Natronorubrum tibetense GA33: one gene and its partners. The main gene of each other region encodes a partner of the protein of the gene in region 2 in a complex. Links are inferred from orthologs where the notes say so. Each region holds a gene or a part of one and is shown on either strand. Other genes may lie near its edges. The genes, in order: NATTI_RS0104925, NATTI_RS0111155 and NATTI_RS0114305.

Evidence for each region.
Region 1: the proteins of NATTI_RS0111155 (region 2) and NATTI_RS0104925 are in contact, whole or in part, in a crystal structure (PDB 3CW2), measured with the Saccharolobus solfataricus proteins. The link is inferred for Natronorubrum tibetense GA33 from one-to-one orthologs. Residues at the interface, in WP_009988771.1 of Saccharolobus solfataricus: Asp222, Lys225, Pro226, Gly227, Thr228, Gln229, Phe230, Asn231, Leu233, Lys234, Gly235, Leu259, Phe273, Thr274, Lys275, Tyr300, Leu301, Asp302, Pro303, Ser304, Leu305, Lys307; in WP_009989173.1 of Saccharolobus solfataricus: Val185, Arg186, Thr187, Asn188, Glu189, Pro190, Leu191, Gly192, Val193, Glu194, Ile196, Lys197, Ile200, Ser201, Leu204, Ile217, Lys218, Ile219, Tyr220, Thr221, Ile222, Gly223, Ala224, Pro225, Tyr227.
Region 3: the proteins of NATTI_RS0111155 (region 2) and NATTI_RS0114305 are in contact, whole or in part, in a crystal structure (PDB 2QMU), measured with the Saccharolobus solfataricus proteins. The link is inferred for Natronorubrum tibetense GA33 from one-to-one orthologs. Residues at the interface, in WP_009988771.1 of Saccharolobus solfataricus: Trp33, Pro65, Glu66, Gln148, Val151, Asp152, Val154, Ser155, Lys156, Ala159, Leu160, Tyr163, Arg164, Lys167, Ile180, Ile181, Pro182, Val183, Ser184, Leu186, His187, Ile189, Asn190, Asp192, Ser193; in WP_231918336.1 of Saccharolobus solfataricus: Met1, Leu2, Arg4, Leu5, Tyr6, Lys8, Leu9, Pro10, Ile106, Lys108, Lys109, Glu110, Lys111.

What each region holds. Positions count from the first base shown.
Region 1 is NZ_KB913017.1:939,714-945,028, forward strand. The notes cover bases 1,200-4,149. They hold NATTI_RS0104925 (translation initiation factor IF-2 subunit alpha), read left to right. Parts: upstream 1,200-2,249; coding sequence 2,250-3,050; downstream 3,051-4,149. Other genes in these bases: NATTI_RS0104910 (HAH_0734 family protein), read right to left, coding at 1,322-1,588; NATTI_RS0104915 (50S ribosomal protein L44e), read left to right, coding at 1,793-2,074; NATTI_RS0104920 (30S ribosomal protein S27e), read left to right, coding at 2,080-2,253; NATTI_RS0104930 (RNA-protein complex protein Nop10), read left to right, coding at 3,054-3,233; NATTI_RS0104935 (proteasome assembly chaperone family protein), read left to right, coding at 3,240-4,007. Also shown: NATTI_RS0104905 (GtrA family protein), read right to left, coding at 589-1,035; more of NATTI_RS27290, read right to left, coding at 4,150-4,169; NATTI_RS0104945 (amidohydrolase family protein), read right to left, coding at 4,310-5,137. UniProt on the Methanocaldococcus jannaschii protein: eIF-2 functions in the early steps of protein synthesis by forming a ternary complex with GTP and initiator tRNA.
Region 2 is NZ_KB913017.1:2,120,771-2,126,033, forward strand. Bases 1,459-4,356 are described here. They hold NATTI_RS0111155 (translation initiation factor IF-2 subunit gamma), read left to right. Parts: upstream 1,459-2,240; coding sequence 2,241-3,473; downstream 3,474-4,356. Other genes in these bases: NATTI_RS0111160 (PIN domain-containing protein), read left to right, coding at 3,490-3,882; NATTI_RS0111165 (DNA-directed RNA polymerase), read left to right, coding at 3,883-4,356. Outside these bases: NATTI_RS0111135 (hydrogenase iron-sulfur subunit), read left to right, coding at 1-55; NATTI_RS0111140 (Mrp/NBP35 family ATP-binding protein), read left to right, coding at 141-1,424; more of NATTI_RS0111165, read left to right, coding at 4,357-4,452; transcription elongation factor subunit Spt4, read left to right, coding at 4,455-4,652; NATTI_RS0111175 (GTP-dependent dephospho-CoA kinase family protein), read left to right, coding at 4,655-5,254. UniProt on the Methanocaldococcus jannaschii protein: eIF-2 functions in the early steps of protein synthesis by forming a ternary complex with GTP and initiator tRNA.
Region 3 is NZ_KB913017.1:2,747,590-2,752,702, reverse strand. The notes cover bases 835-3,582. They hold NATTI_RS0114305 (translation initiation factor IF-2 subunit beta), read right to left. Parts: upstream 2,641-3,582; coding sequence 2,029-2,640; downstream 835-2,028. Other genes in these bases: NATTI_RS0114295 (hypothetical protein), read left to right, coding at 3,373-3,573; NATTI_RS0114300 (DUF5789 family protein), read right to left, coding at 2,814-3,200; NATTI_RS0114310 (hypothetical protein), read left to right, coding at 1,604-1,849; NATTI_RS0114315 (HAD family hydrolase), read right to left, coding at 835-1,403. Outside these bases: NATTI_RS0114320 (CobD/CbiB family cobalamin biosynthesis protein), read right to left, coding at 1-697; more of NATTI_RS0114315, read right to left, coding at 765-834; NATTI_RS0114285 (double zinc ribbon domain-containing protein), read left to right, coding at 3,992-4,654; NATTI_RS0114280 (ribbon-helix-helix domain-containing protein), read left to right, coding at 4,851-5,030; cell division protein FtsZ, read left to right, coding at 5,033-5,113. UniProt on the Methanocaldococcus jannaschii protein: eIF-2 functions in the early steps of protein synthesis by forming a ternary complex with GTP and initiator tRNA.

The DNA of each region.
Region 1 (5,315 bases), 1.2 Mb from region 2 along the record:
AAGTCGAGAGAACAGATCCTCTCGATTGGAAATCCATACAAACGACCGCGTCTCTCCTCGATACCGTCACACTACGGCGGTGGGAAATGAGAGGTCGATTTGAACCACGCCGTCACCCTCGCTCCGCTCGGGTGCCGTCTGGTTCAAACTCCCACCGTGCTATGGATGGCGCTCACGAATTTGTTCGCGCGAAAACATAGCGGGAGGTCGATTTGAACCACGCCGACTTCGGTCGCTTCGCTCCCTCGTCGTCTACTTCAAATCTACTCTAAACCATTTTCGACGCTCACGTCACTCATCACTCCGTTCTTCGTTATTGTTCGCGTCGAAAAGTAGCGGGAGGTAGATTTGAACCACGCCGTCACCCTCGCTACACTCGGGTGCCGTCTGGTCCAAACTCCCACCGTGCTATACTTGCTGCTCGCGAATTTGCTCGCAGCAAAAGTATAGCGGGAGGTAGATTTGAACTACCGGTCTGCGGGTTATGAGCCCGCCGGAATCTCCTGGCTATCCCATCCCGCTATCACATCATAACCGAGTCCACCAGATAAGGGTTGTGATTCGGACGCCGTATGCGGGTTTCTACCGTTAGTCCTGATGGACCTTCCACGTGTAGAGGCTCTCACAGGTGTAATTGACGAAGAATCCGATCGCGACTCCGATCAGGTTTGCCGCCAGATACCAGATGCCGAACCCGATGGTCAAAACTGCAAGCACCGACAGCGTCACCAGGAAGCCGGCGAACCGAACCGCGTTCGAGCGAGCGAACCGCTTTCCGAGGGCTCGAGGCGTCATCGCGCCGTACTCCGAGAAGGTCCACCGTTCGTTGACCGCGAAGATGACCACGATCGATAGCTCCCAAGAAATTATCTTCGCGCCCACGGGCCCGAGGCTGGTCAGTTCGACGAGCAAGACGAGGACGAGGTTGTCGACGGCCGCGCCAACGATCCCGACACCGGCGAACTGGCTAAACCGTGCGGTCGAGCACAGCGCACGAAAGCGCGTCCGGATGGCCTCTGATAGCGATCCACTCATCGTACGCACCGTCGGTCGATCGCCCGTCGTCTCCAGCGAGCGTGCATGCGAGCGTATGTTCAGTGGCTCCGGCATCGGTATCGGTGTTATGATTCAGGCGTAAACTCCGGAACTCGCGGGCACGCGCGAAGAAAAAAGAATTAAGCATCGACTGGTAAATCTCGAGCGAGACGCAGCGAGACACACCGCAGCGAACGAGACAGCGAGTTCGACCCGGAAACGCTCCGATCGGGGTGAGACTCGAGACGATTCGAAAACCAGCCCGCTGAACAGCTTGCTCCTCGAGTCAGATCGCGAGGTCGGCTTTCGGACGAACGACATCGACATCCTCGGCGTCGACGCGGTCCACGTCGAGAAAGTGAGGCGTGTAGTTTCGTTTCTCGTAGTCTTCGTACTCGTCTTCGGTGCCGACCGTACACCACAGCTGGACCTGTTCTGGGCCGTGCCACTCTCCGTTTCGGTTGATCCCGAAACAGACCAGCTCCGACCCGTCGTAGTCGATGATGGCCCCCTTCCGGATCCCGGGATCGCCGTGGATGATGACCTGCTTCATACGCCAGCCTACTCGTGACGGTGGATTAAGCCCTTCGGAGTATCCGTCCGGCGGTCGACCGCCCACACGAAAGTCAACCGTGTAGCCAAAGCATCGACCGCACTTCGATTCCTCGCGAACGAATACGCCATCCGATCGGCCGACGGCGACGAACCAAACGGGTTTTAAACGGCGCTGTCTTAGCCCACGCCAAGTGAGATAACCATGCAGATGCCACGCCGATTCAATACGTACTGCCCGCACTGCAACGCACACCACGAACACGAAGTCGAGAAGGCCCGTTCCGGTCGTTCCTCGGGGATGAAATGGGACGCTCGCCGTACCCGGCGAAACTCCTCGTCGATCGGTAACTCCGGTCGCTTCTCGAAGGTGCCGGCCGGCGAAAAGCCCACCAAGAAGACCGACCTCAAGTACCGCTGCAGCGACTGCGGCAAGGCCCACCTCCGACAGGGATGGCGCGCCGGCCGACTCGAGTTCCAGGAGTGATTACAATGGCAGGAAATTTCTACAGCGTCCGATGCAGTGACTGCGAGAACGAACAGACCGTCTTCGGCAAAGCCTCGAGCGAGGTCGCCTGTGCCGTTTGTGGCACGACGCTCGCCCGACCGACGGGTGGCAAAGCCGAGATCGACCACGAGATCTTAGAAACAGTCGAGTCACGATGAAGTACAGCGGCTGGCCCGATCCCGGCGAACTGGTCGTCGGCAAGATCGACGAGATCGAAGATTTCGGTGTCTTCGTCGATCTCGAGGAGTATCAGGACAAACGCGGCCTGATCCACATCTCCGAGGTCGCGAGCGGCTGGATCAAAAACGTCCGCGATCACGTCCGTGAAGGCCAGATCGTCGTCTGCAAGGTCCTCGAGATCGACGAGAGCTCCCAGCAGATCGACCTCTCGCTGAAAGACGTCAACGACCACCAGCGCTCGGATAAGATCCAGGACTGGAAGAACGAGCAAAAGGCCGACAACTGGATGGGAATCGCCCTCGGCGAGGACGTCGACGACGAGAGCTACACCGCCGTCGCCAACGAACTGATCGCCATCCACGGAAGCCTCTACGACGGCTTCAAGCAGGCCGCGATCCACGGCGAAGAGGCCCTCGAGGACACCGATCTCTCCGACGACGAGATCGACTCGCTCGTCGAGACGGCCCGCGAGAACGTCTCGGTGCCGTACGTCAACGTCACCGGCTACGTCGACTTGGAGAACGCCTCGCCAAGCGGCGTCGACGGTATCCGCGATGCCCTCGAGGCCGCCGAAGGGAACGGAGAGGTGCCCGACGAAGTCGACCTCGAGGTCAGCTACGTCGGCGCTCCGGAGTACCGCATCAAGGTGAAAGCGCCCAACTACAAGACCGCCGAGTCCCAGCTCGAGGAGAGCGCTCGACGAGCGGTCGCCGCGATCGAATCCGAGGACGGCGAGGGCGAGTACCACCGCGAGCGACGAACCGACGACGAGTAACGCATGAAGTCGGATATCCGGGTGTGTTCGGCGTGGCGCGACGCACACGACCGCCCGGTGTACACGCTTTCTGCGAGCTGTCCGGAGTGCGGTGCCGACGCGGAGAACAGCGCCCCTGCACCGTTCGATCCGAACGACCCACACGGCGAGTACCGACGGTCTCTTAAACGTCGCAATCGCTGATAGGGTATGGACGAACTCGAGATCGACGCAGTCGCCGAGGTCGAGCTGGACGACCCCGTCCTCGTCGAGGGGCTGCCGGGTGTCGGTCACGTCGGAAGTCTTGCCGTCGAGCACCTGCTCGAGGAACTCGAGGGCGACAGTACGCTCGTACGCCGGATCTACTCCCACGAGTTCCCGCCGCAGGTAAGCGTCGAGGACGGCGTTTCGGAGCTCACCTGTGCGAAACTCCACGCCGTCACCGTTCCCGACGGTCGTGATCTCCTGTTGCTGACCGGCGACCATCAGGCCCAGACCAACGAGGGACACTACGTGCTAACCGACGCCTTCCTCGATATCGCAGAGGAGTTCGGCGCAGGCGAGGTGTACGCCCTTGGCGGCGTCCCGACCGGCGAACTCATCGACGAGTACGCCGTCGTCGGCGCGGTCAGCGACGAGTCGATGCTCGAATCGCTCGAGGACGTCGGCGTCGAGTTCCGCGAGGACGAACCCGCGGGCGGCATCGTCGGCGTCTCGGGGCTCATGCTCGGACTGGGCGAGCGCCGCGGCTTCGAGGCCGCCTGTTTGATGGGCGAGACCAGCGGCTATCTGGTCGATCCGAAAAGCGCTCGTGCGGTGCTCGAAGTGTTAGCGGAGCGACTCGGCTTCGACCTCGAGTACGAGTCCTTAGACGAGCGCGCCGACGAGATGGAGGACGTCATCGGCAAGATCCAGGAGATGGAGCAACAACAGCAGATGGACGTCCCGACGGACGACGATCTGCGCTACATCGGCTAGGTCGACAGGTTACGAACCGACTCTTTTCGGCAATTACGATTGCGATCCTCGCGTCGTCTGTGGGCGAAACAGCGCGCAGTTCGGACACCAGACGGTGCCGTCGGTGCGGGCGATCTTCTTTCCGTGACAGTCGGAACAGCGCTCCGCCGAATACTGAGTCATACGATCTCGAGAATGAATTGCCCCGAGTGTTCATCTACCTTTCGGTGAAATTAACGTTCGAATCGAGTGACACTCTTCGGTCGACGACGGTTCGACGCCGGGCAGAGTAGAGAGAAGCGATCGGGTACCGGCAGGGCCGATCACGCGTCCCCGTCCGGCGCAAGCCCTTCGAACACGCGACAGGCGTTTTTCGAGAACGCTCGCCATAACTTGTCTTCGGAGACGTCGAGTGTGAGGATATCCATGACCGCGACGTCGGGATGGCAGGCTGGGGCCCCGCTGCCGAACAGCACTCGATCGGGATGCTCGAGCAGCGCCCGCTCGAGCAGATCCCGGTACCGGACGAAACTCGTCTCGAGGTAACAGTCGTCGTAGGCGTCGAGCAAATCCACCATCTCGTGCATGCGCGAGCGCTCGAGCGGGTGGCCGCCAAAATGGGCGACGACAACGGGGAACGAGCGCCCGAGCAGCGTCGCTGCGAGGGTCTCGGGCGGGGCGTCGACCCCGCCGCGGACGATGACGGGGAGATCGACGCTCTCGAGCGTGGCGAGGACGTCCTCGTCGGGGTAGCCATCGGCGGTGGTATCGATGACGAAACCATGAAAGCGGTCGTCGTACGCGTACTTCTCGACGTCTTCGGGAGTCGTATGGAACTCCTGACGGCTGCTAATTGCGTTTCGGAACCGTCCCGTTACGGAAGTGCCCGCCCGCTCGGTCCCGTTTATCCGGGCGACGGCGACGAACGGGCGGTCGACGCTGCGGCGGGCGACGCCGTTGTTCGCCGCGACGTAGCTCGTCTCCGCGCTGGCAGGCGGGAAGACGATCGATCTGGTGATTCCGGCCTGGTGCATCTCCCGCTCGAGTCGATCGGGAGTGACTGGCTGTCCCCCGAACTCCGCCGCCATCCCGTCCGGCGCCAATCCTGCGTAGACGTCGACGATGCGAAATCCGTGTTCCAGTTCCAGCATTCCTTGCGCACTCTTTTCAGTCGAGACATATTTCCCTACCGGCCCCGTGACAGTCACAAGAGGCGGTATTCGGACGGCTGCCGGCAGTGCAATCGCCAGACGGAGTGGGGACGGGAGCGGAACACTTATATAGAAGTGCTGACGACATAGTTAGTGAGGATTCAACTATGGCACAACA
Region 2 (5,263 bases):
CCACATGGCGGAGTACTGTAGCGACTGTAAGGGCGATCTTGCGTTCAAATTATGAACACGACCGACTCGACGACACGACTCACGACGGACCGACCGATGGCCGACAACCGACCGAGAAATCTTCCCGGGGTGACACGACCATGACCGTCACCGAATCACGGCTTCGCGAGCGACTCCGAGACGTCGAGGACCCTGCTCTCGGTATCGACATCGTCTCGTTGGGGCTGGTCACCGACCTCCGCATCGACGACGGCGTCGCCGAGATCACCCTCGCGTTCAACGCGCCCTACGCGACCGACGAGATGGAGATGGGTGACCGAATCCGAGAGGTCGCCGCCGACCTCGGCCTCGAGACCAGACTATCCGTGACCGTTCCTCAGCGCGATTCCGCGAACCCGCTTCCCGGTGTGCGAAACGTTATCGCCGTCTCCTCCGGGAAGGGTGGCGTCGGCAAGACGACCGTCGCGACGAACCTCGCGGCCGGACTCGCCGACGAGGGAGCACGTGTCGGCCTGCTCGACGGCGACATTTACGGCCCAAACGTCCCGAAGATGATCGGGATCGACGGCGAACCGGGGATGACCGACGACGGGAGCCTGGTACCGCCGGAGGCCTACGGCGTGAAGGTGATCAGCATGGCATTTCTGACTCGAGACGGCGACGATCCGGCCGTGTTGCGGGGGCCGATGGTCGACAAGATCCTCATCCGACTCATCGAGGACGTCGAGTGGGGCCGGCTCGATTACCTCGTGGTCGATCTCCCGCCGGGGACCGGCGACGCCCAGCTCACGCTGGTTCAGACGCTGCCGGTGGCCGGCTCCGTCGTCGTAACGACGCCCGAAGACGTCGCCCTCGACGACGTCCGAAAGGGGATCGAGATGTTCCGGAACCACGACACGCCCGTCCTCGGAATCGCCGAGAACATGAGTGCGTACCACTGTCCTGACTGCGGCGGCGAACACGCCCTGTTCGGCAGCGGCGGCGGCCGAGAGGTCGCCGAGACGTACGGCGTCCCGCTGCTCGAGGAGATTCCGATGAACCCCGAAATCAGGACCCGGAGCGATGACGGCGCCCCGGTCGTCTGTTGGGATACCGATGCTTCGGAGCCGTTCGAGGCCCTCGTCGAGTCGGTCGCCAACCGGGTCGGAGCGGTCAATCGGGCCGCCGTCGCCGGTATCGATCCTGACGATCCCGATCCCGACGATCTCTCGACGCCGGCGAGCTACGGCGGGCTCGAGAACGAGGCCGGGACCGACTCGACGACTGATCCCGACGGGACATCAGCCGAGGCCGACCCGGACATCTCGGTCGACGGCGACGCGTCGAGCGCCGAGACGACGAACGCGGACGAACGGGACACTGAGGACGATTCGGATGGAGCGGAACCTTCACTCGGCGGGCTGGACGTCTCCGATCGCGGCTAGCCCGTTACAGCGGTCGGAGCGGTCAGCAGTCAGCCTAGTTGATGGACGGTGGCTGCTGTTGACAACCGGGCGGTCGGTACCAACACGCTCCGAAAGCGAGCGCTTACGGTGTAGGCTTCCGCGTCGACTCGAGTTCGTCGAACAACTCGCACACTCGAGTCTCGATCTCGTCGCGGACCTCGCGCACCGTCTCGTGATCGCTTCCGTGTGGGTCCTCGAGCCCCGGTCGCGGTTCTCGCCGCTCCAGGTCGCCGGACAGACCCACTCGGCCGAACAGCCCATCGTCACGACGTACTCGCAGTCTTGCAGTTCCTTCTGGGTGATCTCACGGGGTGTCCGATCCCCGAGGTCGATCTCACGCGCGGCCATGACATTGACGACTTCTTCGTGGACCCGCTCGGCTGGCTGTATACCGCCGGTTACGACGGTGATCGTATCCTCGAGATTCCGGTTTGCGCGTTCGCGTTCGCCGAAGGCAGCAGCCATCTGACTTCGTTCAGCGTGCTGGACGCAGACAAACGCGACGTTCATGTGGTATGGGAGACGCACCCGGTGAAAACGCGTTCCGGTAGGGCTCGAGTCATTTTTCGGTCCGGCCTGAGAGAGTCGCTCGGCGGTCGAACGCCGCGCCCGGGAGTTGTTCGACGACCTCGAGACGGGCCGCTGAGAGGTACCACGATTCGGACACCGAGACGCAGATCCGGACACCGTGTGGTACACTCTCTCGCTGCGTATTCGGGGGTCGGAGCGCGAGTATAGCTCGCAACCTTTATCAAGCGCACGACGGAACCTCTACCTAAGATTACTTACCGTCTTATGGCAGGAACTCAACAACCGGAGGTGAACATCGGGCTCGTCGGTCACGTCGACCACGGCAAGACGACGCTAGTCCAGGCGCTCAGCGGCTCCTGGACCGACCAGCACTCAGAGGAGATGAAACGCGGGATCTCCATCAGGCTGGGCTACGCGGACGCGACGTTTCGTCACTGCGAGGGAGCCGAGGAACCCGAATGTTACACCGTCGAGGAGGAGTGTCCGGACGGCTCCGAAAGCGAGCCGCTTCGGACCGTGTCGTTCGTCGACGCCCCGGGTCACGAGACCCTGATGGCGACGATGCTCTCGGGTGCATCGCTGATGGACGGCGCCGTCCTGGTCGTCAGCGCCAGCGAGTCCGTCCCCCAGCCCCAGACCGAAGAGCACCTGATGGCGCTCGACATCATCGGCATCGACAACATCGTCATCGCTCAGAACAAGGTCGACCTCGTCGATAGCGAGACGGCTCGAGACAACTACGAACAGATCCAGGAGTTCGTCGAAGGGACGGTCGCCGAAGGCGCGCCAGTCGTTCCTGTCTCGGCCGGCCAGGAGGTCAACATAGACCTGCTGATTCAGGCGATCGAGGAGGAGATTCCGACGCCGGAGCGGGATCCCAACGCCGACCCACGGATGCACGTCGCCCGCAGTTTCGACATCAACAAACCGGGGACGACCTACGAGGATCTCGCCGGTGGTGTCCTCGGCGGCAGCCTGGTGCAGGGCGAGCTCTCGGTCGACGACGAGATCGAGATCAAGCCCGGTCGCGAGGTCGAAGAGGGTGGCCAAACCGAGTACGTCCCGATCGAGACGACGATCCGCTCGTTGCAAGCCGGCGGCGAGACGGTCGACACGGTCAGCCCGGGCGGCTTACTCGGCGTCGGTACCGGACTCGATCCGGCGCTGACGAAAGGCGACGCGCTGGCCGGCCGACTGGCCGGTCCGCCGGGCTCGCTCCCGCCGACGTGGCAGGAGTTCACGATGGAGGTCGACCTGCTCGAGCGCGTCGTCGGCGCGGAAAGCGGCGAGACGGTCGACGAGATCAGCACCGGCGAGCCCCTGATGATGACCGTCGGGACGGCGACGACCGTCGGCGCGGTCACCAGCGCTCGCGAGGGTGAGTGCGAGGTCAACCTCAAACGACCCGTCGCCGCCGAACCAGGGGCAAAGATCGCGATCAACCGCCGCATCGGCGCGCGCTGGCGGCTGATCGGGCTCGGAACGCTCACGGAGTAACGCCGACGGAAGACGAATGAGCACGCCGACGCGGGTCGCACTCGATACGAGTGCCCTCATGATGCCGGTCGAACTCGACGTCCGGTTGTTCGACGAACTCGATCGACTCGTCGACGCCTACGAGCCGACGATCCCACAGGCCGTCGTCGAAGAACTCCGCCGCCTCTCCGAGAAGGGCGGCACCGAGGGAACGGCCGCGAACGTCGGGCACGACCTGGCGACCGAACGCTGTCTCGTCGTCGACACGGAGGCGTCGTACGCCGACGACGCGCTGGTCGAACTCGCCCGCGAGGGAGGAGTCGACTACGTCGTCACGAACGACCGCCCGCTGGGCGACCGGATACTCGCGGCGAGCGTACCGGTAATTGCATTACGCGGGAGAAACAAGTTAGCGATCACTCAACCATAGATGTACAAGCGGGTCACCTTAACGGACACGGTAGAAGTACCGCCCGAGGAGCTCGGCGACGTCTCGCCGAACCTCGTGAAGCGACTGCTGCAGGACAAACTCGAGGGACGCATGGACGAACAGGTCGGCAGCGTCGTCTCGGTCACCAACGTCCACGACATCGGTGAAGGGACGGTGTTGCCGAACCGGCCGGGCGTCTACTACGAAGCGGAGTTCGACGCCGTCACGTTCGATCCACAGATGCAGGAAGTGGTCGACGGCACCGTCGTCGAAGTCGTCGAGTTCGGTGCTTTCGTCGGGATCGGTCCCGTCGACGGACTCCTCCACGTCTCCCAGATCAGCGACGAGTACCTCGCCTACGACGGCGAGAACCAGCAGCTCGCCTCGAACGAATCTAATCGGACGCTGGGCGTCGACGACGCCGTCCGCGCACGGATCGTCACCAAGAGCATCGACGAGCGCAACCCGCGCGACTCGAAGATCGGCCTGACGGCCAAACAGCCGGGGCTCGGCAAGCACGGCTGGCTCGAGGACGACCACGAGAAGCAAGAAGCGGCTGCGGGTGAATAACCATGGCATCGGATCGGCTCGTCTGTCGCGAGTGCCACCGGGTCAACGAACCGGACAACGAGACCTGCGACGCCTGTAACTCCTCGTCGCTGACCGAGGACTGGGCCGGCTACGTCGTTATCGCCCACCCCGAGGAGAGTCAGATCGCGACCGAGATGCAGGTCACCGAATCCGGCGCGTACGCGCTGAAAGTTCGGTAACCGTGACTCGCGACGACACCGCAGACTCCGGGTCCGCCGGTACCGGCCCGGAGTCAGATGATACCGGCGACCAGCTACTGGTTCTCCCCGACGACCTTCGGCACGAACTCAAAGAGCCGATGGGTCCGGTCGAAACCGACGCCGACGTGCTGCTCGAGGCCGTCGACGGCCCGTTGATCGCCGTCGGCGACGTCGTCACCTATCACTTCCTGCAGGCCGGCCGCGCGCCAGATGTCGCGGTGGTCGACGAACGAACCAAACGATCGGCCGTCGACGAGGAGATCCGGGAGACCGTCACCGAATCGACCAGCCTCGAGGCCGTAAACCCGCCCGCGGAGCTCTCGGCCGAGATGATCGAGGCACTTCGCGAGGCCATGACGAGCGACGAGCCGACGACCATTTTGGTCGACGGTGAAGAGGATCTGGTCGCCTTGCCCGCGATCGTCGCCGCGCCTGAGGGTGCGAGCGTCGTCTACGGCCAGCCCGACGAGGGGATGGTCCACGTGAAAGTGAGCGACGAGCACCGAACCGAGATGCGCGCGTTGCTCGAGCGTTTCGAGGGCGATACGGAGCGATTCTGGACGTTGCTCGAGGGCGACTGACCGACTGAT
Region 3 (5,113 bases), 630 kb from region 2 along the record:
TCGAGTCCAACGTGTTGACGCCCTTGACCCACGCCGCGGCCGCCGCGGCCGCCGGCAGCGAAACCGGGGCAAGCAGAGCGAACGGAAGCAACGTTGCGACCAGGCCGTCTGCAAGATTCTCGCCGACACTCTCGACGGCTGCACTGCGGATTTCAGCAGGCGAGAGCGTCGAGGTATCACGACCGACGAGGCCGCGGACCCGATCGCGGGCCGTCTCGAGGCCGTCGTCGGTAACGTCAGTCGTTCCGTCGGTGTCGGCAGCCCGTCCGTCAGTGTCAGCAGTCCGTTCGTCAGTGTCGGCAGCCCGTCCGTCGGTGCCGGCCACGTCGCTCCCACCGGTACGGAACTCGTCACCGACGTCGGTTGCGGCCACGACCGTCTGCGTCAACTCGAGCAGCGAGCGCAGGCTCGTGGTCAGAAAGAGCACGAGGCCGGCGACGATCGCACCCGCGAGCGGAGACGCTGCACTCGCCAGGACGACGGATCCACCCGCGACAACGGCCGGAATCAACGGTGCAAAAAGGGCGATCCCGACACCAGCCAGTCGCTGGCCACCGTCGGTATCGGCCCACTCCCTGTCGAGCGTGTCGACCAGACGGCCGAACCATGCCACCGGATGGAGCGCGTTCGGGGGCTCGCCGATCAACAGGTCCAGGCTGAACGCCAGTCCGAACAGCGCGATCGTCGTCAGTATCACGGTCGTCCCTCCCGGGGCTCGGCGAGGTGGCGCGCTCCGCTCACACCGTCCCCGTCCAGTCGCGCGGTCATGACTCCTCTGACTCCGAGGGCACCGCCAGCTTCGAGGGGATCGTCTCGAGTGGATGTTCCTCGAGCAACAGCGCGGTCCCGCCGACTGCCTCGATTCCGCCGTCGGTCCGAGAATCGTCGCCGACGTGGACGAGTTGGTCGGGGTCGACATCGAGCTCGGCGGCGGTGAGTTCGAAGATTTCGGCGGCGGGTTTGCGCCAGCCACAGCCGACGCTCGTCACGATGGCGTCGAACTCGTCGCGGTCAAACGCGGATCGGACGAGCGTCCGACCGACCAGTTCCGGGACGCTGCAGTTCGAGCAGATCGCGACGGGACCTCGCTCGCTGGCGGCGTCGACGGCCCCTCTGGCACCGGTTCTGGTCTCGACGTCGGGATCGAACGCGGCAACGATCGCCCGTCGAACCGCGTTGTGCTCGTAGCTGACCCCGCGGCTCGCGAGCGCGTGCGAGACGTGAGCGGGCAACGGCACCTCCGCACCCTCGGGCGCGTCGACGTGTGGCTCGGCGTAGGCGTCAGCCCAGTCGTCCGGCACATCGACATCTCGCTTCTCGAGTTCGGTCGCGACGGCTGCGGCCGGGTCGGTCGGTCTGTCGGCGGTCACGAGCGTCCCGAAGAGGTCGAACGATACTCCCACGTACGTGTGACTAGCACAAGCTCTCTTTAATTTCGCGATCCACCGTGTGCCGCCTGCCATCGCTATTGGATGGTGCTGTGAATATCTCTGTCAATCCTCAATGGCCTCGTTCAGCCACCGTGGGCCATCGACGACCACCCTTCATCCTGGTCGACAGACTCCGTCATCTCGTTCGGCGCGGACTCGAGGCGATCGGATCGTTGGACCCCGCAACCGAGAGCGGAGCGCACACCGAACGGACCGTTGACGGCGAATCGACGCCCGGCACACGTCACCGAGCGACGGATCGATCGACATCGGGCAGCGTCATCGATCCCGAGACGGGACCCACGAGCCGCGGTGAGATCCTCGAGTACCGCCTCTTGCCTGCAGCGTGCGTTCGCGCGGTGGTAACCGAACACGGTGGCCGGGTCAAACAGTGCCGGTTCACCGACGAGTACGGCTGATCGTCGAGGACGACCAGCCGACTCCTTTCGGAGCTCGGGGAACGCGACGTAATCGAGCGATACCGAATCGGGCATGAAAAAGTCGTACAGCTCCTCCAGACGGAAGCCGCCGCTCAGGAAACGAGCGAACCCCAGAAAATCCGTCGGCGTAACCGATCGAAACCGACTCGTCCGATCGATCAGGCGAGACGAGAGAACGCGAGGTTGCCGGAGATGTTCTTGATGTAGATTTCGACGACGTCGCCCTCCTCGGCGCCGGGGACGAAGATGGTGTACTTGCCTTTCTCGGCGACACCGTCGCCCTTGCGGCCGGTGCCGGTGATCTCGACGGTGTAGGTCTTGCCCTCCTCGACGGCGTCGGCCTGCTGCTGTTGTTGGCTGCTCGTCGAGCGCTTGGTGACGGGACGGAACGCACCACAGGCGTCACAGCGCAACATCGGCGTCCGATCCTCGCGGACGAGACGGGTGTCCGGCAGGCCACACTCCGAACAGAGCACGTACTCGTCGATGTAGGCCTCGACGGCGACATCGAAGTCCTGCTCGGAGAACGTCCCGTTGTACCGGCCGCGGCCCTCCTCGAACTTACCGCTGGTCCCCATCTCTCGCTGGATGAATCGGTGCAGGTGTTCGTCCTCGCGCGAGAGCACGTCGGCGATCTCTCCGAGGTTCGTAAAGCGCGTAAATGCGCCGTCTTTCTGGGCCTCGGCGTCCGGAATCTGCAGTCGTTCCTCGTCGCCGCCGATGTCCGGAACATCGTCCATCGCTCGGTCGAGACTCGCTTCGTAATCCATACTCGAGAACAGACGACGCTGACGTAAATCGGTTCTGCTATCACGATCGGGGGCGGGCGTGGCGTCGCTCGAGACCCTGTATAGTAACAACTGCAACGATTTACATACTGATCGCCGAACCGTCTGGCGATCAGGTATGCAATGACTTGCAGTGGCTACTATAGCTCACCGGCTCAGAGCGAGTCGCCGCCGCTCTCGCCGATCGATCCCGTACTCTCCTCGTCCAGACCGGTGAGATCTCGCTCGGTGTTGGCCTCGTTCGGACTCCCCGCCTGGCCGGTGATCTCGCCGTAGACTGCCTCCCGGAGTTCCTCGGGAGTGTCGTACTGCTCGCCCGCCAGCCGATCGAAGACGCTCCCCAGCGACTCCGTCTCGTTGGGCATGTCGATCGGTTCGTTTCCGTACTCCGCGGCGATCTCCTCGCTCGTGGTGGGATACTCGAGGTCGCCGAGGTGGCGTTCGACATCGTCGAGGATCGACTCGGTCTCGTCGGCCCGCTCGGACTTGCGCTGTTCGGCGCGATCCTGTGCGCGGTCGCGGCTCGGACCCTCGTTGCTCATACCGGTGGTATCTGCGGCCGACGGAAAAGCGGCCGGCCAGCGATCGCCTGTGTTCGAACACACCCACGTGAGACATCATCGGGGTGTTGTCACACTACTCGTAACAGGAGTGTTGTCGCCTGCATCCTCCGAGTACACTCTTGAGTGATCTCTCGATACTCGACACCACGCTATGGCAGACGGCGACGAGAACCGACGGAGTATCGCCATGTGTAAGGAATGCGGTGCCCTCTATGCCGCTCTCGAGATCGCCGAGGACGATTTCCGCCCCATCGGCAGACGCGACGGCTGTCAGTGCGGGAGCCTGGAGTTTACGCCCGTCGACAAGTCGGTCTCGGCTCTCGGCCTCAAGGACGACGTAACTGACGAGTGATCCGGCGGGCGAGTCGGCAGATCGGTCTGTAAGACGAGTGTCTCACAGCAGTGGGGCTCGAGAACTCTTTCGTTTGAACGGCCGCTCGAACGCTGTTTCTCCCCGATTTGAACAGTTGGAAGACGATCCGCCTCGCTTCGCTCGGCGGCTGCGACTTCCGTGTTCAAATCGGCTCAGGATAGGTTTCTCACTGCTCACGTCGTTCGCAGGAGAAATCCGCCCTCCCCGATTTGAACGGGGGGCAAGTCGATCTACAGTCGACTGCTCTACCAGTCTGAGCTAAGGGCGGTCGCATTTCAACGTAGCCGCTCTGGATAACATAAGGGTTGTTATTCTCGGCGACGGGAGGCGTGTGACGGCTGGCATACGGTAGAATGATTGATATGGATAGAGTTACAATACCACGTATATCTCGGACATGAGCAAGATCACGTTCCGCGCCGACGATGACCTCGTCGAGCAACTCGAGCGCCTCGACGTATCGAAGAGCGAAGCGATGCGTGAGGCGCTGCGAGCGTACCTCGACGGCTCCACGGGGGCCGACCGAGGTGCGGGGCGTGCGTCGATTGGTGAGCCGGAGTCAACCGGTGCCATCGACGACCTGATCCGAACGCGTGTCGACGAACTGCTCGCGGATCGGCTCCACGAGTACGGACTCGACGAGAGCCGACTGCGGGAGTCCCGTACGCGCGGACGAAATACGGGCGACGTCACGATCAGTGTCTCACTCGAGGACGACCGCCCGATTCCGGAGCGGTCGGCTCGAGACGACCAGCGGGTCCAGACTGATGCACACGCGCGCGGAGACGGCCACGCCGTTCACGGCGACGGGGCCAAACGGCCCGCTCGTGAGGACGCCGACGAGCCGCAGTCGCTCGAGGACGATCCGACTAGTCACTGCGACCAGTGTGGAGAACACGTCGACGACGACCACGTTTACTGTCCGAACTGCGGCGAGAAGACCTCGCGACGACTGTTCTGTGACTGCGGCGACGAAATTCGGTCGGACTGGGCGTTCTGTCCGGGCTGTGGGCGTCGAACGCCGGCCGCAGACGTCCTCGGCCAAGACAGTCATACATAACGACCCGTGTAAGACACAGAAAGTCGTGTCCGACGAAAGCTTTATTGTCTATGCCAGTATTTCACTTATTCGCGTAAGACGGTCGTCTTACAACGGTCGGCAAACGCCGAAAAACGCCCGATGTCGGGCAACTCCGTGTAAGACACGCCGCGTCTGACAGGGGCGCGCGCCGTCTTACCCCAAAGGGAATACAACTATGGAGCGTGTGACACTGCGAATTCCGAAGCAGCAGATCGACGAGGTAGAGCAGTTGGTCGACTCGGGCGAGTTCCCGAACCGGAGCGAGGCGATCCGGTCGGCCGTCCGAGAGATGATCAACGAACAACAGGACGCACCGAGCGAACAGACCGGCAAACGAAACTGGGCCAAGGTGTAACGATGCAGGACATCGTACAAGACGCCCTCGAAAACGCCGAACAGGAGTCCCGGGAGATGGAAGACATGGACGACGACGAGTTC